Regions from separate parts of the Hymenobacter jejuensis genome, predicted to be linked through region 1. Evidence: riboswitches for the same ligand, from Rfam matches in the RefSeq annotation. Region 1 holds a riboswitch; each other region holds the start of a gene.
The links. Region 1 has a riboswitch for S-adenosylmethionine ahead of metH (methionine synthase). Riboswitches for the same ligand answer to the same signal wherever they lie in the genome.
Positions count from the first base shown of each region.

Region 2: another riboswitch for S-adenosylmethionine. It lies ahead of FHG12_RS11195 (O-acetylhomoserine aminocarboxypropyltransferase/cysteine synthase family protein); the one in region 1 lies ahead of metH (methionine synthase).
Region 3: another riboswitch for S-adenosylmethionine. It lies ahead of FHG12_RS00240 (amino acid permease); the one in region 1 lies ahead of metH (methionine synthase).

Region 1 covers NZ_CP040896.1:2,305,428-2,313,614, reverse strand. Annotated here, with positions in the region: gene metF (methylenetetrahydrofolate reductase [NAD(P)H]) at 1-180, opposite strand, end outside; gene metH (methionine synthase) at 377-4,090, opposite strand; SAM riboswitch class I at 4,160-4,273, opposite strand; gene FHG12_RS09445 (PA14 domain-containing protein) at 4,457-5,587, shown strand; gene FHG12_RS09440 (SDR family oxidoreductase) at 5,766-6,476, shown strand; gene FHG12_RS09435 (alkene reductase) at 6,586-7,719, shown strand; gene FHG12_RS09430 (SDR family oxidoreductase) at 7,960-8,187, shown strand, end outside.
Region 2 covers NZ_CP040896.1:2,719,707-2,727,893, reverse strand. Annotated here, with positions in the region: gene FHG12_RS11220 (alpha/beta fold hydrolase) at 149-904, opposite strand; gene dxs (1-deoxy-D-xylulose-5-phosphate synthase) at 1,078-3,018, opposite strand; gene FHG12_RS11210 (lysylphosphatidylglycerol synthase transmembrane domain-containing protein) at 3,239-4,303, shown strand; gene FHG12_RS11205 (copper resistance protein NlpE) at 4,431-4,844, opposite strand; gene FHG12_RS11200 (LysM peptidoglycan-binding domain-containing protein) at 5,090-5,389, shown strand; SAM riboswitch class I at 5,795-5,908, shown strand; gene FHG12_RS11195 (O-acetylhomoserine aminocarboxypropyltransferase/cysteine synthase family protein) at 6,292-7,677, shown strand; gene metX (homoserine O-acetyltransferase MetX) at 7,939-8,187, shown strand, end outside.
Region 3 covers NZ_CP040896.1:78,342-86,528, reverse strand. Annotated here, with positions in the region: gene FHG12_RS00270 (cell division ATP-binding protein FtsE) at 1-438, shown strand, start outside; gene FHG12_RS00265 (glycosyltransferase family 2 protein) at 454-1,362, shown strand; gene FHG12_RS00260 (DUF6565 domain-containing protein) at 1,435-2,376, opposite strand; gene FHG12_RS00255 (DegT/DnrJ/EryC1/StrS family aminotransferase) at 2,533-3,669, shown strand; gene FHG12_RS00250 (Gfo/Idh/MocA family protein) at 3,723-4,733, shown strand; gene FHG12_RS00245 (EcsC family protein) at 4,862-5,614, shown strand; SAM riboswitch class I at 5,688-5,779, shown strand; gene FHG12_RS00240 (amino acid permease) at 6,109-7,587, shown strand; gene FHG12_RS00235 (MGH1-like glycoside hydrolase domain-containing protein) at 7,695-8,187, opposite strand, start outside.

The sequences.
Region 1 (8,187 bases):
CTTGCGATACGCGTATTCTTCACGGTGATAGGTGACGTCGATAAACGGCGGCTTAAATTCCATCAAAGGCTCGATATTCGAGAATAAGTTCTTGATATTCTCACCCTTACGCGGCGGCAGCACTTCAAAGGAGAATAGCGTTTTGCCGTTGGCGCGCTCTAAATGTTCGGTTACTTTCATAGGGCAGCTCCAATTTTCAATTGGAGAGTCGTTGTAATGATAAGCTAAGCTTCCTTTTTAAATTCCGCGCATCAAGCGGCGCGAGTTGGGGGTGGTAAAGGGCGTTGTTTACAGGAGTTTTGCGTTCAACCAAGCAACGACTTTACCACCCCGCCCTTCGGGCACCCCTCCTTGAAAAAGTAGGGGAATCGTGCCGTTATAGCGCCGTCACGGGAATGCTGGTCGGGTCGTAGTTGAGGTTGGGGGCGAGCCAACGTTGCAGTTCCTCGACCGGCATGTTTTTGCGCTGGGCGATGTCCTCCACCTGGTCGCGGCCGATGCGGCCCAAGCCGAAGTAGCGGGAATCAGGGTGCGCGTAGTACAAGCCGCTCACCGACGAGGCCGGGTACATGGCTAGGTTTTCAGTGAGGGTGATGCCTGTTTTTTGCTCCGCGTCGAGCAGCTTGAACAGGGTAATTTTCTCGGTATGGTCGGGGCAGCCGGGGTAGCCGGGCGCGGGCCGCACGCCGCGGTATTTCTCCTGAATCAGCTCCTCCTTCGTCAGCTTCTCGTCGGCCGAATAGCCCCAGAATTCTTCGCGCACGCGCTGGTGCAGGCGCTCGGCAAAGGCTTCGGCGAGGCGGTCGGCCAAGGCTTTCACCATGATGCTGGAGTAGTCGTCGTGGTCGGCTTCGTATTTCTCGATCAGCTTTTCGATGCCAATGCCCGCCGTCACGGCAAACCCACCGATGTAGTCCTGTCGGCCCGTTTCCTTGGGCGCCACAAAGTCGGAGAAAGCCAGGTTCGGGATTTTCGGCCCCTTCTCGCCTTGCTGCCGCAACGTGAAAAACTCCGTGGTGACTTGCTCGCGCGTATCGTCGGCGTACACTTCGATGGTATCGTAGCCAACAGTATTGGCAGGCCAGAAGCCCAGCACCGCACTAGCCGTAATTGATTTATTATCAATTAGTTCCTGCAACATCGTCTGCGCGTCGGCAAACAGCTTGCGGGCTGCTTCGCCCAGCGTTTCGTCTTCCAGAATGCGCGGGTAGCGGCCTTTCAGCTCCCAAGTATGAAAGAACGGCGTCCAGTCGATGTACTCAGCCAGTTCCGCCAGCGGGTAATCTTCTAACACCTTGGTACCGAGGAAGGTAGGCTTGGTGATAGGCGTCGTTTGCCAATCGGCTTTAAACTGATTTTGGCGTGCCGCTTCAATGCTCAGGTAGTGCTTGTCGCGCTGCCGGCCGGCGTGGTCTTCGCGTAGCTGGCGGTAATCATCGGCAACCGTCTGCGCATAAGCCGCTTCGCTGGAGCCGAGCAGGCCCGCCGCCACGCCCACCGAGCGCGAGGCATCGTGCACATGCACCACGGGGCCGGAATATGCCGGCGCAATCTTGACAGCTGTGTGCAGGCGCGAGGTAGTAGCCCCGCCGATGAGCAACGGAATTTTCATACCGCGCTTTTCCATCTCGGCGGCCACGTACGTCATTTCGTCTAGCGAAGGCGTAATCAAGCCGCTCAGGCCCACAATGTCAACTTGTTGATTAACAGCCTCTTCTAAAATCTTCTCTAGCGGCACCATGACGCCCAAGTCCACGATGTCGAAGTTGTTGCAGGCCAGCACCACGCCCACGATGTTCTTGCCGATGTCGTGCACGTCGCCCTTCACCGTGGCCAGCAGAATCTTGCCCGCGGTTTGGCGCTCCTGTCCGCGCTTGTCGGCCAGCAGGTAGGGCTCCAGATAAGCCACCGCTTTCTTCATTACGCGCGCCGATTTTACGACTTGCGGCAGGAACATTTTGCCGGCACCAAACAGGTCGCCCACGACGTTCATGCCGGCCATCAGGGGGCCTTCGATCACTTCCAACGGCCGACCAACTTGCTGCCGCACTTCCTCGGTATCCTGCTCAATGAAATCGGTGATGCCGCGCACCAGGGCGTGTTGCAGGCGCTCGGCGACGGGCAGGCTGCGCCACGCGTCGGCCACCACTTCCACCTTGTCTTTTTGCTTGACGGTCTCGGCAAAATCGACGAGTCGCTCGGTAGCATCGGGGCGACGGTTGAGCAGCACGTCTTCCACCATCTCCAGCAAGTCCGGCGGAATTTCGTCGTAAACCGCTAATTGACTGGGGTTTACGATGCCCATATCCAACCCTGCCCGAATGGCGTGGTAGAGGAAAGCCGAGTTCATGGCCTCGCGCACCACGTCGTTGCCGCGGTACGAGAATGAGATGTTGCTCACGCCGCCGCTGGTGCGGGCGCCGGGCAGGTTCTGCTTGATCCACCGCACGGCCTCAATGAAGTCGAGGGCGTAGTTGCGGTGCTCCTCCATGCCGGTGCCCACGGTCAGGATATTGGGGTCGAAGATGATGTCCTCGGCCGGAAAATCCAGCTCGTTGACCAGAATGTCGTAGGAGCGCTGGCAAATCTCTTTGCGGCGCTCCAACGAGTCGGCTTGGCCGTCTTCGTCGAAGGCCATCACGATGACAGCGGCACCGTACTGGCGCACGGTGCGGGCGCGCTGCTTGAAAACCTCCTCGCCTTCTTTTAGCGAGATGGAGTTGACGATGCTTTTGCCCTGCACGCACTTGAGACCGGCTTCCAACACGCTCCACTTCGACGAGTCGATCATGATGGGCAGGCGGGCAATGTCGGGCTCGGAGGCAATGAGGTTGAGAAACGTGGTCATGGCTTGCTCCGAGTCAAGCATGCCTTCGTCCATGTTGATGTCGAGCACCTGCGCGCCGCCTTCTACCTGCTCGCGCGCCACAGCCAACGCCTGCTCGTACGCCCCGGTCCGGACGAGGCGCGCAAACGCCCGCGAACCCGTCACGTTGCAGCGCTCTCCAACGTTGACAAAGAGGCTATCTTCGTAAATACCAAAGGGTTCGAGGCCGCTGAGGCGCGTCGCCTGCGGCACCGTAGGCAAGGGGCGTGGCGCAAATTGGGGTGCCAACTTGGCTAGCTCGCCGATGTGCTGGGGCGTGGTGCCGCAGCAGCCACCGACCACGTTCAGCAGGCCATCGCGGAGGTAATCTTCCACCACTTCGGCAAACTCCTGCGCCGACTCGTCGTAGCCGCCGAACGCGTTGGGCAAGCCCGCATTCGGGTACGCCGAAATGTGCACGTTGGCAATGCGACTCAGTTCCTGAATGTACTGCTTGAGCTGCTTAGCGCCCAGGGCACAATTCAGGCCCACGCTCAAGAGTGGCAAGTGATGAATCGAGTTCCAAAAGGCTTCCACCGTCTGCCCCGACAACGTGCGGCCGGAAGCGTCGGTGATCGTGCCCGAAATCATGATCGGCACAACTTTGCCACCTTCGTCGAAGAAGCGCTGCACGGCATAGAGCGCCGCTTTGGCGTTGAGCGTGTCAAAAATGGTTTCGATCAGCAGCGCGTCGGAGCCGCCGTCGATGAGGCCGCGCACCTGCTCGTGGTAAGCCGTGGCCAACTCGTCGAACGTGGTAGCACGGTAGCCGGGGCGGTTTACGTCGGGCGAAAGCGAGGCCGTGCGGTTGGTTGGCCCAATGGCACCGGCTACAAAGCGCGGCTTGCTGGGGTCTTGGGCCGTAAACTCATCGGCTACTTCGCGGGCCAGCCGCGCCGATTCGTAATTGAGCTCATACACAACGTGTTCCAATCCGTAGTCGGCCTGCGCGATAGAGGTACCGCTGAAGGTATTGGTCTCCACCATGTCGGCCCCGGCAGCGAAATATTCCGCGTGGATGTTGCGAATAATATCGGGGCGCGTGAGCGAGAGCAGGTCGTTGTTGCCGCGCAAGGGCTTGGGATGATTGGCAAAGCGCGGCCCCCGAAAATCCTCCTCGTCCAGCGTGTAGCGCTGAATCATCGTGCCCATGGCGCCGTCGAGCACCAGGATGCGTTGTTGCAGGATGGAGTAGAGGGGCGAGTCGGAACAGTGCGTCTTCATAGATTCTCTTTCAAAACGGCAGGTACAAAAAACCTATCCAGAAAGAGAAAACTGCGGGTGCAGGTTCCGTACTTATCTTCTTTCGTTTCCTCCAAGAGGGCGAAATGGGAGTTGGCACCTTGCTTCGCGGTCAGGTTGCCAAGACGTCGTAGGGCCCAATCCCTCGGTCTTTCTGGATAAGTATCACAACAAAGGTACATCCTAAACACCGAAAAATAAACGGACTTGCCGCGGGCTTGGTTTACCGCCCGATTATCTGTTCTCCGGATGCGCATTCGCAAATATTTTATTTTCTATATACTAACAAGAAAAGCTGCCGCGTTAGCCCAACAACGGTGTGGATCATTTACTTAGCAGAGGTTGCGCATGAAAGCATTGGTGCGGTTGCTGTCGTTGATGCTGCTCGGTGTAGCGCAGGTGAGCATGGCGCAGGTTGCCGCCGGCGACGGTTTGAAAGGCGACTATTTCGACGGCAAGAATTTCGAGAAGCTGGCCTTAACCCGCATCGACAAAACGATCGATTTTAACTGGACCATCGGCCCCCGAGGGGAAGGCCGGTGGATATCGCCCGGGCCGAACGTACCCGGCGAGCAGTTTTCGGTGCACTGGACGGGGTACCTATATGCCCCAGTAACAGGGGTTTACACTTTTCAAATCACGACCGATGACGGCATGCGCGTACGGGTAGGCGGCCGGAAAATCTTAAACTCTTGGCAAAACCAGGCTGCCGCCGTTTATACGGCCCACCAACGGCTAACGGCAGGCCGGTACTACTCGCTGCAGGTAGACTATTATCAGGTTGAAAAGGACACGCGGGCGCTGCTGGCTTGGCAGCTACCCAACTCCACCGAAGCGCCCCAGCCCATCCCGACTACCAATCTGTATTCGGCTATGCCAACCTCTGCCGTACCTATTCTGCCTAAATCAGCTCGGCCTCAGCCCGCCGTTGCAGCCCGCTCAACGACAGCAAACAATACACCTGTAGTAGCCGCCGCCCCGACAACACCTCCCAGAAAATCAATACTTACGCCTTTAAAAGCGGCGTTACCAACAGGCCGTCGGCCGCGGGCAATTGCAGCACAGCCCAAGGTAGCGTCTGCGCCCGAGCCTGTCACCGACGAAGCGGCATCCTTGCCCGATATGTCGGCATTGGGCAAAGGCGACGTCGTGACGCTGCCCAACCTGTATTTTACCCAAAGCACTGCCACCCTGCTGCCGACTTCGCGCCCTGTGCTCAATGCCTTGGCTCGCACTCTACGCGAGCAGCCCGCACTGCGCATGGAAATAGCCGGCCACACCGACAATGTAGGCGAAGCCGCGCTAAATCTCCGGCTTTCGGAGCAGCGCGCCCGTGTGGTGCGGCAGTATCTGGTGCAGCAAGGCATTGATTCGGTGCGGCTTACGGCCCGCGGCTACGGCGGCATGCGCCCCGTCGCCGACAACCAAGACCCCAAACAACGGCCGCGCAACCGTCGGGTAGAAGTGGTTGTGCAGTAGGCAGTTACAATGATGCGGCACTGCCGGAAGCTTGCCGACAGGCTTTAATGCAATGTATTGATAATCAATTAATTACTAAATATTAATTTTAATCATTATCCGGAGTAGCAAGTAGTTGCTGTAACCTTTTGCCCACGCCAGCGCTTCTATACGCCGCAACTGATTAGCGCGGCAACACATGAGCGAACCGGCAAAGAGAGTAGCCCTGGTTACGGGCGGCAACAAAGGCATTGGCTTGGAAATAGCCCGTCAACTAGGCCAGCAAGGCATTACGGTAGTGATTGGCGCTCGCGACGAGGCTCGCGGCAACGCAGCCGCCAACCAATTGTGTCAGGAAGGCCTCGATGCGCACGCCGTGCAGCTCGACGTAACCAACGCCGAGGAGGTGGCCGCGCTGCCCGCTTTCTTTCAGCAACGTTTTGGCCGGCTTGATATTCTTGTCAACAACGCCGGGGTGCAGGAAGACCCTACTGGCAACGCTACGGTGGCGCTGTTTCGGAGCACGTTCGAGATCAATGTGTTCGCGGTTTTTGCCGTGACGGAGGCACTGCTGCCGCTGCTTAAGCAAAGTCCGGCGGGCCGCATCGTCAACCACAGCAGTCGCCTGGGTTCGCTTACGGCCATGAGCAACAGCCCTTTTTTGATGCCGGCCTACATGTCGTCGAAAGCGGCGCTGAACATGCTCACGGTGCTTACAGCCAGAGAGTTAAAAGACACCACCGTCAAAGTAAATTCGGCGCATCCCGGCTGGGTAAAAACGGAGCTTGGCGGCGAAGGCGCGCCACTCAGCATCGAAGAAGGTGCACGCACGGCCGTTGAGCTGGCGACGCTGCCCAGCGATGGTCCTACGGGCGGCTTTTTTCACAAAGGCCAGCCGTTGCCGTGGTAACAAACTACGGGGAAGGCTCGCCAAAACCTTTTGCACACCTTATCAGTTGCATAAAATCAAATCGAACAAAACCAATTTTTGAGCACCTGCTCCCCTTCATTCTACGATCATGAGCCAAGTTCCAAATCTATTTACGCCCATTCAAGTGGGCGCCCTTACGCTCCCTAATCGCCTGGCAATGGCGCCCATGACGCGCAGCCGGGCCACCAACCCAGGCAACGTCCCGACTGATTCCATCATCGAATATTACGTGCAGCGCGCTTCGGCCGGCCTGATCATCACGGAAGGTTCGCAGGTTTCGCTACAGGGTGTGGGCTACATAAACACGCCCGGCATTTACTCAGATGAGCAAGTAGCTGGCTGGAAGAAAGTTACGGACGCTGTGCACGCCGCGGGCGGTCGTATTTTTATTCAGCTGTGGCACGTGGGTCGCGTTTCGCACCCGTTTTTCCACAATGGCGAGTTGCCCGTAGCTCCGTCGGCCATCAAGCCGGAAGGCGTGAAAGCCTTTACGGGCCAAGGATTTGAAGAAGTTCCGACGCCGCGTGCGCTCGAACTCAGCGAGATTCCGGGCGTGGTAGAGCAATTCCGCTTGGCGGCCCGCAACGCCAAGCTTGCCGGTTTCGACGGCGCCGAAATCCACGGGGCCAACGGTTATTTGCTCGACCAGTTTCTGCAAGATGGCTCCAACCAGCGCACCGACGAGTACGGCGGCAGCCTCGAAAACCGGGCGCGCTTTGTATTGGAAGTGGTTGAAGCAGTGGCAGATGAGTTGGGCGCCGACCGCGTGGGCATTCGTTTCTCACCCCAAGGCAGCGCCAGCATCCAGGACTCTGACCGCGTGAAAACGTTTAGCTACATAACCGAGCAACTCAATAAGTTTAACCTCGCTTACCTGCACGTAATCGAGGCGCGCCCAGGCCATCCGATGGCGGCCGCGGCAGGCGTACCGGTCGTAGCCGCGCACCTGCGTCAGATCTTCAACGGTACTTTCATCCTGAACGGGGGCTACACGCAAGAAACTGCAGATCAGGCCATTGCCAACAACGAGGCTGATGTGATTGCCTTCGGTGTACCCTTCATCGCCAACCCCGATCTGCCCGAGCGCTTCCGCGTTGGGGCCGCCCTCAACTCGCCTGATTTCAGCACGTTCTACGTGCCCGGCGACAAGGGTTTCATTGATTATCCTTCGCTGGAAGAGCAGCCCCAAACGGAGGAAGCCAACGGCCACTACAATAACTAGTTCATAGTCAGTTAGTTATATTTTATCAAAACTCCTGCTCGGCGTATGCCGGGCAGGAGTTTTTTTGTTGGTACTCGTTGCTGCTATTGTCTACGGAGCGTCTAATCCGGTGCGTACATCGACTGCCGAACTTGATTTTGCGTAAGCGCAAGTACTTCACCAATCCCTCCCTTAGCAATGGCTGCCAAAAAGACTCCGACTGCCCCGAAAGCGGCGCCTGCCAAACCCGAGAAACGCCTGATGGCCAAGGACATGAAGGCCGAAAAGCAGCCCTATCCGGCCAAACAAGCCGACATGAAGCAGCAGCCCGACACGGACTTTGTTAATTACAAGGCAGCCAATAAGTTACAGGGGAAAATTGCGCTCATCACCGGGGCCGACTCGGGCATTGGGCGGGCCGTGGCCATAGCCTTTGCCTTGGAAGGCGCCGACGTGGCTGTGCTCTACAACGAAAACGACGTAGATGCC
Region 2 (8,187 bases), 410 kb from region 1:
TTCACCATTTTAAGCAAATTTTATCCACTAAAAAATACTTTTTGCCTTATTATTAACGTTTAGTCAATTATTTATATAATACAAATTTTTTGATTGCTGCTTACATCATAAGCCGCCCTAAAATCAGACCCATAAGGGTTGTTAAGAATTAGAGACCCCAACTGGCTTTCGCTAGCTCCAGCACAGCGCGCCGCGTTTCATCTGGCTGCTCAAAGTACCCCATGTGGCCTACATCAGCCAGAAATAAGGCTGTGCTAATAGGCGGCAGCGCGACTTGCGCTAGCGAGGCTTCCAGCGATACGGCTACATCTTCTTTGCCCACGATAAACAGCACCGGAAACGTCGCCTCACGCAACACATGCATGCGATCGGGGCGGTCGCGCATGGCGCGCGTACCGTTGACGATGGTTTCCTTCGACACCGACTTGGCGATATCTTCCAGGAAAGCAACGCGATGGGCTAGCCGATCGCGGTTGGCAGGGGCCAGTAGCGGGCGGATAAAGGAACCCATAAACTTTTCGACGCCGTGGCGCTCAACGAAATGGATGTTTTTATCGCGGTTGGCCTTCTTTTCGCCGGTATCGGCTTGGGCAGAGGAATGGAATAGGCAGAGACCCGCGACCTGCGCCGGATACTTTTCCGCAAACGCCAAGGCCACGTAGCCGCCCATCGAGTGCCCAATGAGTACGGCTTTTTCTACGCCGGCTATGTGAAGTTGCTCGGCGACATATTCTGCCTGCGCCTCCATTGACAAATCGTTGTTGCTGAAATAGTTATCACCAAATCCTAACAAGTCAAATAGGAGCAGCTTGTATTGTTTGGGGAAGCCTTGAACGAATTCCGCCCAGACTTCGCGGCTTTCGGCAAAGCCGTGCAGGAAAACGAGTGCGAGGTGTTGAGGCATATGATGGATATATGGCGAATGGTGATCGCTTTACTTGTACTTTCTCCCGATAACTCAAGCCAATTTTTTGGCTTATGATCCAGCGTCTTGCAAGTAATTCGCAAACGCAGCGAAGCCGAAGCAGCAGTAGCTACTTCGGCTTCACAATAATTTTGGATGAAAGGATTGTAGTTCTACAAAGTCACTTCTACTACTGAAGCCACTGTGGCTTTGGCAGTTAAGGAGCGAACTGCCTCAGCAATGCCATTCGCGTCGAAGCCGCATTCCTTATAAAGCTCATCCTGAGAGCCGTGTTCTACTACGCGGTCGGGGATGCCGAGGCGCTTCACGGGCAGCGAGTACCCATGATCGGCCATAAACTCCAGCACGGCCGCGCCAAAGCCGCCTTGCAGGCAACCGTCTTCTACGGTTATGATGGCTTTGTACTGCCGCAGCACATTATGGAGCATTTCCTCGTCCAACGGTTTGCAGAAGCGCATGTCGTAGTGGCCAGGGTTTAGCCCTTCTGCAACCAATTGATTAGCAGCCTTTTGCGCATAGTTGCCAATGTGCCCAATACTCAGAATGGCCACGCCTTCTCCATCGCGCACTACGCGGCCGGTACCGATGGTAAGTTTCTTGAGAGGCTTACGCCACTCCGGCATCACACCTTCGCCGCGCGGGTAACGGATGCTGAAGGGGCCGGCGTTTTCGGGCAGCGTGGCGGTATACATCAGGTTGCGCAGCTCCTCCTCGTTCATCGGGGCCGAAACCACCATGTTCGGGATGCAGCGCATATAGGCAATATCGTAGCAGCCGTGGTGCGTAGGGCCGTCGGCGCCGGCAAAACCGGCCCGGTCGAGGCAGAATACGACGTGCAGATTTTGCAACGCCACATCGTGAACTACCTGATCATAAGCCCGTTGCATGAACGATGAATAGATGTTGCAGAACGGCACCAACCCCTGCGTGGCCAAGCCCGCCGAAAAGGTAACAGCGTGTTGCTCAGCAATGCCCACGTCGAAGGCGCGGTCGGGCATGGCTTTCATCATGATGTTCAGCGACGAGCCCGAAGGCATCGCCGGCGTCACGCCCATGATCTTGTCGTTTTGCTCAGCCAACTCTACCAGCGTATGCCCGAATACATCCTGATACTTGGGCGGTTGGGGCTTGTCCGGGACTTTCTTGTAAATCTCGCCCGTGATTTTGTCGAATAAGCCCGGCGCGTGCCACAGCGTCTGGTCTTTTTCGGCCAAGGCGTAGCCTTTGCCTTTCACCGTAACGCAGTGCAGCAGCTTGGGGCCCGGAATGCTCTTGAGATCGCGCAGAATCGTAACCAAATGGTCGACGTCGTGCCCATCGACCGGACCGAAATAGCGGAATTTCAGGGCTTCAAATAAGTTACTCTGTTTCAACAAAGTAGCTTTCATAGCTTGCTCTACCTTGCGGGCAATCTGCTGGGGGTTGGGGCCGAATTTGCTCAGCTTGCCCAGCACATTCCAGAGCTCGTCGCGCACTTTGTTGTAGGTGCGCGACGTAGTAATATCGGTTAGATATTCTTTGAGCGCCCCCACATTGGGGTCGATGCTCATGCAGTTATCGTTGAGGATAACCAGCAGATTGGTATTGGTTACGCCGGCGTGGTTGAGCGCCTCAAAAGCCATTCCGGCCGTCATGGCACCGTCGCCGATTACGGCAATGTGCTGACGGTCAAACTCTTTCTTGTAATCAGAGGCAACAGCCATACCCAGAGCCGCGCCTATGCTAGTGCTGCTGTGGCCTACGCCGAAGGCATCATACTCACTCTCTTTGCGCTTCGGAAAGCCCGACATGCCGCCATAGCGACGGTTGGTGGGGAACTGGTCGCGGCGTCCGGTCAGGATTTTGTGGCCGTAAGCCTGGTGGCCTACATCCCACACCAGCTGGTCGTCAGGAGTGTTGAAAACGTAGTGCAGCGCCACCGTTAGTTCTACTACCCCTAGTGAGGCCCCAAAGTGGCCTCCGTAAATCGAAACCGAGTCGATAATGAACTGCCGGAGCTCCTGGCTGAGTTGTACCAGCTGATCTTGGCTGAGCTTTTTTAGGTCGTTGGGCGAGTTTATAGCCGCCAGCAATTCACCAGGTTCGACAATCATATTCTATAAGGCAAAAGTAGAATTCAGCAAGGCAACAGGCACGTGCTTTAAAAGGTTAGGCTGTAACCTGAGTATTCTGCTACGTACAACAGACAAAGTTACGATTTTTCCAAGCTACCGGTTGTTGCCATCGCCATATCGTTAGGGCCTCTTAATCTGGATTTAACAGCGCCGCCACCCAAGATTCTCTACTTTTACGCTCCGCCTCACCCCCTCGCCTATGCCGCTCACGCAGAACAGTCAAGAACAGCAGCTGCTCGATAAGCTCCGGCCTTCGCGCATCGTGCTGCCCGTCCTGATTGGCCTGAGCGTGGTGGGCTTTATGTTTTGGCGCAGTTATAAACCCGGCGATCTGGCACCGCTGGCCAATGCGAAATTGCACTGGCTGGCCATTATGCTGGTGGTGCTGCTAGCCCGCGACTTAGGCTATGTCTACCGGATCCGGCACATGTCAGAGCGGGCCCTGAGCTGGCGGGCTAGCTTGGACGTAATCATGATTTGGGAATTTGCGTCCTGCGTGCTGCCTTCGGCAGTGGGTGGCACGGCCATAGCACCCTTTCTGCTTAATAAAGAAGGCATTACGCTCGGCAAATCATTGGCGTACGTGATGGCAACGGCCATGCTCGACAATTTGTATTATGTCATCATGGTACCGCTGGTGGTGTGGGTAGCCGGCGACGCCTTATATCCGCACGAGGCACTGCAAGGCGGGTTGGTGGCTACGTTGCGGGTAGCGTTTGTGGTGAGCTACGTTTCGGTCACGCTGTACGCCGGCCTGATGCTCTATGCGATTTTTATTAATCCCTTGTCTGTCAAGCGCTTCTTGGTCCGTTTCTTTTCAATTCGGGGGCTGCGGCGCTGGCGGGCCAAAGCGTACCAGCACGGCAACGAGATGGTATGGGCTTCGGCGCAGCTCCGCGGCAACGGTGCGGGCTACTGGCTTCGAGCGGCGCTCTCCACAGCCTTTGTCTGGACGGCTCGCTATGCCGTAATCGGCTGTATCATCGCGGCTTTCGTCAATGTCAACGCCAACGAGTTCGCGCTCATTTTTGGCCGCAACCTTACTTACAAAGTTATTCTGTTGATCGCCATTACACCGGGCGGGGCGGGCATTGCCGAAGGGGCTTTCCCGACGTTCTTCGGCAAATTCATCGGTACGCCCACGATGACCAACTTTATCGTGCTCCTGTACCGCATCGTGACGTATTACATGTACCTCGTGCTCGGGGCCATATTCCTGCCCCGCTGGATTTCACGGGTGTTCGTCAAGCAACCAGCACCCTAATTCACAATTATTTTGACTATAAATAAGTTACAAATCACCTTTCAGAGCACTTAGCCATTAAAAAAAGCCCTTCTGCACTATGCAGAAGGGCTTTTTTTAATGGCTAGAAATTGTATTTTCAATGCTGTTAGTCAGCTTCCAGCATCATCTGCGAGCCATCTGGGGCTTTGAGAGTAATCTCATTTTTGGTCAGATTAACTACGTCAAAGCTCAGGGAATTGGGGCCACCCGCAGGCGTCAACGTGATCTTTTTAGCAGCTTGATCGAAGGTGTAAGTACCCTGCATTGTTTGGGTGGGCGACGACATGTTGAAGTTGCCGTTGGCATAGAAGCGGAGCTCGGTTTTCTTGTCGGCGCTGGTTTGCGCTACTTTATCGCCGGTGGCAGAGGTTTCTTTATCGGTTTTCCAGACTTTGCTATCGGTACCGTAAAGCAGGTTGGTTTCGCCAACTTTATTTTCCTGGCTACAGCTTGCGGTCAGCAAAGCCACCAACACCAGCAAGCTGGCCAAATACCGGAAGGGAGAAAGGGAGGTTTTCATGGGTTCGTTGTAAGGGTTAGGAAGGTGAGCAATATGCTAGTTGATGCCCGCTGGGTGGAGCTCACGGCATCAAACACAGCGCTTCTTACGGCAGCCGCGCCAAAAGAGTTAGCACCCAACTCTTGAGCTTCCGGAACTACAACTTATTCATCCTAAACGCGTAAGCTCCCCTGATGTCGTGGCAATGGTGCACTTGCCCACTGCCCAAGTTTTTCTCTCCTCTCTAATCTAAAGCTTTACACACTATGGGACTGTTTGATTTTCTGAATAAAGGCGAAGAAAAACCTGCTCAACCGGCTAATCAGCCCAACCAGAATGCGGGTAACACCGATTTCTTTGGTGGCAACAGCGCCCAACCTGCCTCTGCTACTACGCAAGGCGACACGTACACTGTCGTAAGTGGTGACTCACTGTCGAAAATTGCCAAAAATCATTATGGCGATGCTGCCAAATGGCACCAGATCTACGAAGCCAACAAAGGTATTATCGGCAGCAATCCCGATCACATCGAGGTAGGCCAAGTGCTTACATTGCCTAAGAGCTAAGCTCTTATTCTCTTACATAACCAGGCAAAAAGGCTGCCTCCAACTGGAGGCAGCCTTTTTGCATATAAGCTATTGATTTTTACCTATTTAGACTGATTCTTCTTTATAAGACACCATGTGTGTAAAGGTTTCGGGCAAGAAGTACGAAGCCACGCAGAATTGCTTAGTAACACTTGAAGAATAACAGCGATTAGGAAGCCAAATCAGCGGCTTACTGAAACCGTTTTTCGGGTCATTAAGCAAAATATTTTTCCTGTGCTTCTGTTCTTTTTTAGCTAAGTAGCTCATAAACTGCCGACTAGGTCGCGCAAAAAATATTGCCCTGGATTTGCGTATGTCAAATCCAGTTGTACATTTGTAGCTACCAACCCGGTACTCCCCCGCTCGCGGCGGGGTAGTTTTCAAAATTTATACAGAAGCGGCGAGAGATCAGGCTCCGTGACCCGCTGGCAACCTTCGACCGCGCGAAAGGTGCCAATTCCTGCCCGGCCCGGCATCCGCCGACGGGGAATATAAGTTGAGTGCCATGCAAAACTCTTTCGCTTTCGCCCTCTCGTACCCATCCGCCACGGCTGCGTTTCTGCACGCCGGTTTGCCAATGGGTTTTCGTGTTTCGGTTGCCGCTGCTCTTAGCCGCGCCGAAGGTGTAGTCATGCGAATGCGAATGTGCCGCTGTTGCACCTGTTGTTGCTAACTCGCTAAGTCGAGTCTAGCCTCCTTTCCTCCCCCTCTGTACTTACCGCAAAACTGCGTCTTGCAGCGTCTTGGTACGCTCTCCGACGGGTTTTTCCTGCCTCAGCGCAACCTTGCGCTCTTGAGGAGCTTCGCCTAAGCCGTCCGTCGCTTACGCCCTGATTTACAGCATCTTTCTCCTTCTGACACTTCCTAATCACAGCCTCTTTATGTCTACGCAAAACCTGCACTTCGAAACCCTCCAAGTACACGCCGGCCAACAACCCGATCCGACTACCGGCTCCCGCGCAGTTCCGATTTATCAGACAACCTCCTACGTCTTCAAAAGCGCAGAACACGGCGCTAACCTCTTCGCCCTTAAGGAGTTCGGCAACATCTACACCCGTTTGATGAACCCAACCACCGACGTGTTTGAGCAGCGTGTAGCTGCCCTCGAAGGCGGCGTAGCAGCGCTAGCAACCAGTTCGGGTCAGGCTGCTCAGTTCATTGCCCTTAACAATATCCTCCAGGCCGGCGACAACTTTGTTAGCTCGTCGTTCCTCTACGGCGGCACTTACAACCAGTTCAAAGTGGCTTTCAAGCGCTTGGGCATTGAGGTTCGCTTTGCCGACGGCGATAATCCCGATCATTTCGAGCAGTTGATCGACGACAAAACCAAGGCGATTTACCTCGAAACCATCGGCAACCCCAGCTTCAGCGTGCCTGATTTTGAGCGCATTGCCGCCATTGCCGAGAAGCACGACCTGCCGCTGGTTGTAGACAATACGTTTGGCGCTGGCGGCTACTTGTTCCGCCCCCTGGAGCACGGCGCGCACATCGTAGTAGAGTCGGCTACCAAATGGATCGGCGGCCACGGTACCAGCATCGGCGGCGTGATCGTGGACGGCGGCAAATACGACTTCGGCAACGGCAAATTTCCGCAGTTTACGGAGCCTTCCGAAGGTTATCATGGCTTGGTTTTCAATGACGTATTCGGCAAAAACGGCCCGTTTGGCAACATTGCCTTCATCATCCGGGCGCGGGTAGAAGGCTTGCGCGACTTTGGGCCGTCCATCAGCCCTTTCAACTCCTTCCAGCTGTTGCAAGGCCTCGAAACCCTGTCGTTGCGCGTCGACCGCACCGTAGAAAATGCACTTCGGGTGGCCACTTGGCTGGAGCAGCATCCGCAGGTCGAGAGCGTGAACTATCCTGGCCTAAAGAGCAGCCCCTATAACGCCTTGGCGCAGAAGTACTTAAAGCGCGGCTTCGGCGGCGTGCTCACCTTCACCATCAAAGGCAGCAAGGAAACGGCCACCAAGTTTATTGATAACCTGAAGCTGGTGAGCCACTTAGCCAACGTGGGCGACGCCAAGACGCTCATTATTCAGCCGTCGGCTACCACGCACCAACAACTCTCCGACGACGAACAGCGCGCCGCTGGTGTAGCGCCTACGCAACTGCGCCTGTCGGTTGGCATCGAGCATTTTGAAGACATCCGTGCCGATCTGGCGCAGGCCTTCGAAGCCGTTCGCAATGAAGCGCCGCTGCAAGCGGAAGAAGTGGGCAGCACGTTGTTGCAGCCCGAAAAAGAACATGCGCAACCCCTGGAAGTGTAAATGAGAGGTTGGGCGGTGGCCGCGGCGACGAGTCGCAACGGTAGCCGCCTTCTTTCGGGAGTTGCCGCATTGCGGATGGCAGAACGGTTTTTTGTGAGAGAGGGAGCCGTTTTGACCATCCTTCAGTAGCCCGGGCTGAACCGGATCGAGGGATCTTTTTGGGTGGGACCGACTGCCTCCGATCCAGCAGGTTCAGCCCGCGGGCTATTGAAAATCCTTGCAAAGCTTATCCCTTGAGCTTCTGCAACACGCATCTACTTTATGGTCGATAGTCAATTTTTCACCTTACCCCATCCTTTAGCGCTCGAAAGTGGCGCCACGCTGCCGCATGTGCAGGTGGCGTACCATACGTATGGCACGCTCAATGCCAACCACGACAATGTGGTGTGGGTATGCCACGCGCTCACCGCCAACTCCAACGTTTTGGAGTGGTGGCCGGGGTTGTTTGGGGAGAATTGTCACTTTGATCCGGCCGAGTACTTTATTGTTTGCGCCAATATTCTGGGTTCA
Region 3 (8,187 bases), 2.2 Mb from region 1:
ATTTTCCAAGACTTCCAATTGCTTTTCGACCGCACCGTGGCCGAAAACCTCACGTTTGTGCTCCGCGCCACGGGTTGGAGCGGCAAAGCAAAAATTCAACAGCGCATTTCCGAGGTGCTGATGCGCGTAGGATTGGCCAACTCGGCGGCCAAAATGCCTCACCAGCTTTCCGGCGGTGAGCAGCAACGCGTTGTCATTGCGCGAGCGCTGCTCAACGAACCGCTGCTGCTGCTGGCCGACGAGCCAACCGGCAACCTCGACCCCGACGTAGCCGACAGCATCATGCGCCTGTTCGTAGAGATCAACAACTCCGGTACGGCCGTCTTGATGGCTACACACAACTATCAGATTATCAAGCAGTACCCAAAGCGGGTGCTGAAGTGTGAAAACGGTCAGCTGCTCGATTCTGCGCGGGCTTCTGTGGTGCTACCCGAGTAGTCAGGGGTTGCTGCAATGGATATTGCGCCCGGACTTTCCATCCTGATTCCGGTGTACAACCGCGACGTGACGGGGCTGGTACGCACCTTACTAGCGCAAGCGTCGGCCTGGGGCGGTCCTGTCGAGATTATTTGTCTAGATGATGCTTCGGAAGTCGCGTTTGCGGCGCTCAATCGTGGGCTGGCTTCCCTAGCAGCGGTGCGCTACGAGGAGCTACCGGAAAACGTAGGCCGAGCCATCATTCGCAACCGTTTGGCGGCGGTGGCACACCATCCGTGGCTGTTATTGCTTGATAACGACAGCGTATTGCCCGACGCCGATTTTCTGTCCCGCTACGCGCACAACCGCGATCGGGCGCCTGTGCTGGTGGGCGGCACGATTTATCCGGCGGCGCCGCCAACCGATCCGGCGTTGCGGTTGCGGTGGCTCTACGGCCGGCTGCGGGAAGCGCGCCCAGCGGCTCTGCGTCAACGCAATTCGCATAACCAGCTGACCCTGAATAATATGCTGATACAGACAGATGTCTTTCGGCGCTTTGGACTCGATGAGCAGCTTACCGACTATGGGCACGAAGACACTAAATTTGGTTGGCTGTTACGCGCAGCTGGGGTGGCCGTTCATCACCTCGACAACCCCGTGCTCCACGATGGCCTGGAGAGCGCGCAGATCTTTCTGCAAAAGACCCACGATGCCGTGCGCAATCTCGCGCGCCTGTATTTGACGGAAGGGCTCGGTCGCGAAACCAAGCTCCTGCGCACGGCCCTGCGCCTGCGCCGTTTGGGACTAAGCGAAGCAGTGCGAGCGGCGTTTCGGTTGCGTTACCAGCAAGTACAGCTCAATCTGCTCTCCGGCAAGCCCAATTTGCGCCAACTCGACGCCCTAAAGCTGTATTGGCTGTTGGAGGAGTTGTCGGTAAGTATTTGATTAGTAAAGAGATATAATAAATCACAAAAGGCCGGACATGTCCGGCCTTTTGTGATTAAATGCAAGTTGCAGCTAGTTCTTATCAGGATTCTTGTCAGTGTTTTTGACTTCCGCCTTTACGTCTTTGTAAGCGCCTTTTACGGCACTGCCTACTTTTTTGCCTACGTTCTCGGCGCCTTTAACTACACCTTTGCCGGCGTTAGTGGCGTCGGCGCCCACGTTTTTGGCGCTCTGCCCAACTTCCACGCCACCACCTTTGGCGGCTGCCTCTTCTTTATGGCCGGTTGCTAGGTCAGCGCCCTGCGACACACGCGATTCGGCTTTGTCAAACGATTTGAAGGCGGCGTATTTGAGCTTTTCTTTCGAGATTTCCAGTTTATCAGAGCCGCTAACGTCTTTTTTGATCTCGTCGTATTTTGCGTCCATGGCCCGCCACTCAGCGTTGATGTTGCGCCAGTCGGCGATCTCGTAGCGGTCCTCGTTGGCCTTAATCATCTTCACAAAGTTCTCGTAGGTGCTACGCGCATTAGCCGCAGTCATGCTGGCCGCCGGGTTGCTGAGCTTGTAGTATTTGCCCGTTTCGGCTGGCGCGTTGTCACTGCTGCTGGTCTTGGTAGTAGTTGTGGTGGTAGTTTTGACTGCGCTGGGCCGGTTACGCCATGCCACGTCGCGCTTGTCGTAGGCGGTGGTGTAGCGGGTGCGCAACTGCTCGATTTCCTGGCGGCGGTTGTTGTCGTATTGGTCAGCGTATTTGTCAACGGCAGCCACTTTCGAGTCAAATTTCGACTTCATCTGGGTGGTTTCGTTGTTGTAAGCCTCTTCCGTTTCGTCGCCCACGCTATCGGCTTTTGCTTCCGCGTTCGACACGAAGGTTTTGAAATCGTTATAGGCTTTATCGCTTTCTTGCGAGGTCTCTTTTTTCTGGTTTGGCGTACATCCCAGTTGGGTAACAGTCAAGCCGCCTACTGCCAGCAGCGCTGTTAACGCATTGATAGTTAGGATCTTTTTAAGCATCGCAACAAGGGTTTAATTTCATAAACGAAATATCCGCTTGCGAATATTTTTCTCTAACTAACGACGCCAAGCAAGCGCAGGTTGCGGAGCAGGTTGCGTTAGCAGCGCTTCCAACAGGCCGTTTATTTTTGAAGCATATCCGTAGCCGTCCTTACTTTGACTGTCACCGCCACACCCATCCAACTGCTCGATCTTGCGGCTCAGCACGCCGTTATTCAGCCAGAACTTGATGCGGCCCTAGGTAAGGTGATGCGCGAAGCAGCGTTCATTCAAGGTGCTGACGTTGAACAATTTGCCGAGGAACTGAGCCGGTATCTCGGTGGCCCGCATGTGATTCCGTGTGGCAACGGTACCGATGCCCTGCAATTGGCACTGATGAGTCTCCGTCTTACGCCGGGCGCCGAAGTCATTGTGCCAGCTTTTACGTATGTGGCTACTATTGAGACAGTTGCAATACTAGGCTTGCGGCCGGTGGTAGTCGATGTGCGGCCCGATACGTTTGGCCTCGACCCGGTGGCGGTGGCTGCGGCACTCACGCCGCGTACGGGTGCGGTCATCGTTGCGCACCTGTTTGGGCAATGTGCTGATGTAGAGGGGTTGTTGCAAATTGCTGATATTCAGAGTATTGTATTAATAGAAGATAACGCGCAATCCCTTGGCGCGACCTACACCTTTGCCGATGGTAGGCAAATGCAGGCCGGCGCGGTGGGCGCGGTGGGAACGACGTCGTTTTTTCCCTCCAAAAACCTTGGTGCCTTCGGCGACGGTGGCGCGCTTTTCACCCGCGACCCCGACCGTGCCACGTACCTGCGCCAACTCTCCAACCACGGCCAGACCCGCAAATACCACCACGAGCACATCGGCCTCAACTCCCGTCTCGATACACTGCAAGCCGCCCTGCTGCGCGTAAAGCTCCGATACTTAGCCACTTGGACGGCTGCCCGGCAGCGCATCGCGGCCCACTATGATGCTGCGCTTGCTGATGTTGCCGGCCTGCATACACCTGCCCGCGACCCCCGCAGCACGCATGTTTTTCACCAATACACTCTCACCCTTGAAAATGAGCAGCGCCGCAACCAACTCCGGCAGCATTTGCTCTCGCAAGGTGTACCCAGCGCTATCTATTACCCGTTGCCCGTGCACTTGCAGCCCGCTTATCATTATTTGAACTACAAAGCCGGCCAATTCCCAGTAGCCGAAAAGTTGTCCCGTTCGGTGTTGTCTCTGCCCATGCATCCTATGTTGACGAACGATCAGGTAGAGTATATTGTGGATATAATACGCCGCTTTTAAGTGCCTATTGTTTGGAAATCAAAGCATTACATCAAGCCGAGAGTAATAAGCTTATGCCGCCGATCCGCTTCGTCATCTGTGGGGTAGGACACATTGGCCGTCGGCATGCTGCTTTGGTTTCTCGCCACGAACGGGCACAGCTGGTGGGCATTGTCGACGTGCGCGCAGAGCTACGACCAGAATTGGGAGCAGAATTTGGGGTGCCGTTTTTCAATTCTTTAGACGCCTTTTTTGCTTCCGAGATAGCCGCGGATGTCCTGACCGTGGCAACTCCCAATAACCTGCACGCACCCCAAGCCATTGCGGGGTTGCACCACGGCTTGCACGTCGTTGTTGAAAAGCCGATTGCTCTTCAATATATTGATGCTGAGGATATTGTGTATACAGCGCAGCAAACAGGCCAGTTGGTGTTTGGGGTAATGCAGAACCGGTACTCGCCCCCGGCCGCTTGGCTCAAGCAAGTCTACAACGAAAGCCGACTCGGTCAGATTTACCTCGTCCAGATCAACTGCTTTTGGAACCGTGATGCGCGTTATTATCGTCCTGGCGGCTGGCGCGGCACCCAGGCCCAGGACGGCGGCACACTCTTCACGCAGTTCAGCCACTTCATCGATTTGTTGTACTGGGTTTTTGGCGATGTTACCAACCTACAGGCTCGTTTTCGAGACTTCAACCATCAGGGCATCACGGAGTTTGAAGACAGTGGCCTCGTTACTTTTGACTTGGTGCGCGGAGGTTCGGGCACGCTTCAATACAGCACCGCGGTCTGGGACCGTAACCTCGAAAGCTCCATCACGGTGATTGCCGAGCACGGCAGCCTCAAAATCGGAGGGCAGTACCTGGATCAAGTCGAATATTGCCACCTACGCGACTACACGTTACCTGCGTTGCCCCCCACCAATCCGGCGAACGAATATGGGGCGTACAAAGGGAGCGCTGCCAACCACGCGCAAGTAATTGATAATGTGATAGATGTGATTCAGCATGGGGCCGCTGTTACAACCAATGCGCAGGAAGGCGCGAAAGTGGTAGAGATCATTGAGCGGATATATCGGTTGAGATAGTTTGGGCGAGTTCGGCGCTTGTTGCGGAAGTCGTGCCGGGGGAAAGAATAGATCGACCCCTGAATCTTTTAGCCAGAATAGATGTAAAGAATTGAGCCTGTAGGTTTTATTCTGCGTATCTATATACTATGACTTCCTACGAACAGCTAGCTTATGCGGAGCTGCGGACGTGGCAAGAACAGATGCAGCGACCGCCCTCATACCTCAACCGCTTCACGCGACGGGTACAGATGCGCCTTAATGCCTGGCTGCCTGAGCGCTTGCATGAAGCCATCACAGTCACTATCAAGCAGATGGTGCGCGGTGTGCTGTACGGCTCTTCGTACCTCACGCGCCGGCCCACTGCCGATGCCTCGCTGGAAGAGCGTGAAAAGTCGGTTCGCTGCCGCGTGCGATCCTACCGCAACACGGCTTCGGCCGAAGGAGCCGTAACAGGCGCGGGCGGCTTCCTGCTGGGGCTGGCCGATTTTCCGTTGCTGTTAGGCCTCAAAATCAAGCTGTTATTTGACGTGGCGTCGCTGTACGGATACGATGTGCGCGACTACACCGAACGCTTGTACTTACTGCATGTGTTTCAGCTGGCCTTTTCGAGCCAGCACACCCGCAACGAAGTGTACCACCGCGTAGTCAATTGGGAAGAGTATCGCCACCAGCTGCCCACCGATGTGCAAGCTTTTGACTGGCGCACTTTCCAGCAAGAGTATCGCGACTACATCGATCTGGCAAAGATGGCCCAGCTGATGCCCTTCATTGGGGCAGCAGTAGGAGCGGTAGCTAATTACCGCCTGATCGAGCAGCTTGGCGAAACCGCCATGAACTGCTTCCGCATGCGGCGCTTTCTCGAGTCGGATGCTGCTGTACCCGCCGAAAGGGCCGCCTGACAGATCGCATTTGGTAATGCAAAGTTGCGGTACGTACCTTTGCGGCATCAATTCTTTCCCCATCAAAGGATTGTTTTTATACCGAGGCGTGGAGAGACAGGCTCTATGAAACGCCGGCAACCCTCGGGCCATCCGAAACGGTGCCAAGTCCTGACCATATAAAAACAAGTTGCCGTGGCTTTTTCCAACAACCTTGCTGCCCCGTTCCTGTTGTGCGCTCGTACGGCTGCTGGCTCCGTTCTGATAACGGCTGATCGTGCCTGCTGCAGCTTCGCATTTGGTTGTTGTTGCTGATTGTTTTTCGGTACTGCCGCAGCTTGTGGCTCCTAATTGAGTCAGAACTTATATTCGTATATAAGACCTTGATAATCAAGTGCTTATATACGAATCAGTAAAGTGATTCTGGTATAGCCAAGCTGCGTAGTCCACAGCCTTTTTTCCCGTTTCTATCGTGATAAGCCGGCCGGTGGCCCGCCTTGTCCGAACCGTATTGTATGTTAAAAAAATCATTGGAACTTCTGCGGCAGGAAGCTGCCGAAACCGGCTCTCATACTCTCAAACGCAGCTTAGGTGGCCTCAACCTGATTGCCATCGGCATCGGGGTAATCATTGGGGCGGGGCTTTTTTCGCTCACCGGCATTGCAGCCGCCAACCACTCCGGACCGGCCGTCACGCTGTCGTTTGTGGTGGCGGCCATTGGCTGCGCCTTTTCGGCTTTGTGCTATGCCGAGTTTGCCTCTATGGTGCCCGTGGCGGGTTCTGCTTATACCTACGCGTATGCCACTCTGGGTGAGCTATTTGCCTGGATCATCGGCTGGGATTTGGTGCTCGAATACTCTGTGGGTGCCGCGACTGTGGCCATCAGCTGGTCGCAGTACTTGGTGCGCTTTCTGGCCAAATACGACCTTCACATGCCGGCGCAGCTCGTGCTTTCGCCCTTCGAAAAAGTTACGCTGGCCGACGGCTCGGTGGTGTCGGGTTTTATCAACTTGCCCGCCATCCTGATCGTGCTCTTCATCACGGCCATCATCATTCGTGGTACGCAAGGCTCGGCCGTTTACAACGGCATTGTGGTGGCCCTGAAGCTCTCAGTAGTGGCCGTGTTTATCGTGCTAGGCTGGCAGTACATCAACCCAGCCAACTACCATCCTTATATTCCGGCCAACACAGGCCACTTTGGCGAGTTTGGTTGGAGCGGCATTTTACGGGGTGCCGGGGTGGTGTTTTTCGTGTTTATCGGCTTCGACATCGTAGCCACCATGGCACAGGAAACGAAGAATCCGCAGCGCAACATGCCCATCGGCATCATCGGCTCGCTGGTGATCTGCACGATTTTGTTTGTGCTGTTCGGGCACGTCATGACGGGTCTGGCCAATTACACGGAGTTCAAAAACAGCGCGGCGCCGGTGGCCATTGCCATCGAAAAGACGCCTTATGCCTGGCTCAGCCAAGCCATCATTATCGCCATTCTGATTGGGTATACCTCCGTGATTCTGGTCGATTTGCTGGGCCAGTCGCGGGTGTTTTTTACCATGTCGCGCGATGGGCTGCTACCCGGCGTTTTCTCCCAGATTCATCCGCGCTTCCAGACGCCGCACAAGTCCAATCTGCTGCTGGGCGTGTTTATTAGCCTGTTTGCCGGGCTGGTGCCCATCAGTGTCGTCGGCGAAATGACGAGCATCGGCACGTTGCTGGCCTTTGTGATGGTGTGCATTGGCATCTTGATTTTGCGCAAGCGCGAGCCTAACACGCCGCGCCCGTTCCGCACGCCGTGGGTGCCGCTGGTGCCGATCTTGGGCATCCTAACCTGCTTAGTGATGATGCTGTCATTGCCCGCCGACACTTGGATTCGTCTGTTTGTGTGGCTGGCCATTGGATTAGCGATCTACTTCGGCTATGGCAAGAAAAACAGCAAGCTGCGGCAAGGCATTCAGGCTGAAGCGCAACCCGCCCCGCAAGAGGTTATTAGTTGATATGAAATTGCTTATAACAAAAGAGCCGGCGCATTGCGCCGGCTCTTTTGTTATAAGCAATTCAGGAGTAAAAACCAATTCCGCCGCTTGGCGCTGTGGCTGCTATGCTATTTTGGGGTATATAACAATTTGGCAATCAGGCCAGTCCAGCCGGTTTGGTGGCTGGCACCTAGGCCTTTGCCGTTGTCGCCGTGGAAGTACTCGTGGAACAGAAGGTAGTCGCGGAAATGCGGGTCCTTTTGCAGCAGCTTGTACTTGCCAAACGCGGGTCGTTGGCCTTTTTTATTGCGAACAAACAGCTTGGTCAGGCGTTCGGAGAGGGCCGCGGCGATTTCTTTAAGGGTGCTGAACTGCCCCGAGCCCGTCGGATATTCTACTTCGAAAGTATCGCCGTAGTAAAAATGGAAACGCTGTAACGACTCGATTATCAAGTAGTTAATCGGGAACCAGATGGGGCCGCGCCAGTTGGAGTTGCCGCCAAACAAATCCGAAACCGACTCGCCGGGGTCGTAGCGCACCGAGAAATCCATCTCGGGGGTTTCGTACACGTACGGATGCTCGAGGTGGTAGCGCGAGAGGGCGCGCACGCCGTATTCGGAG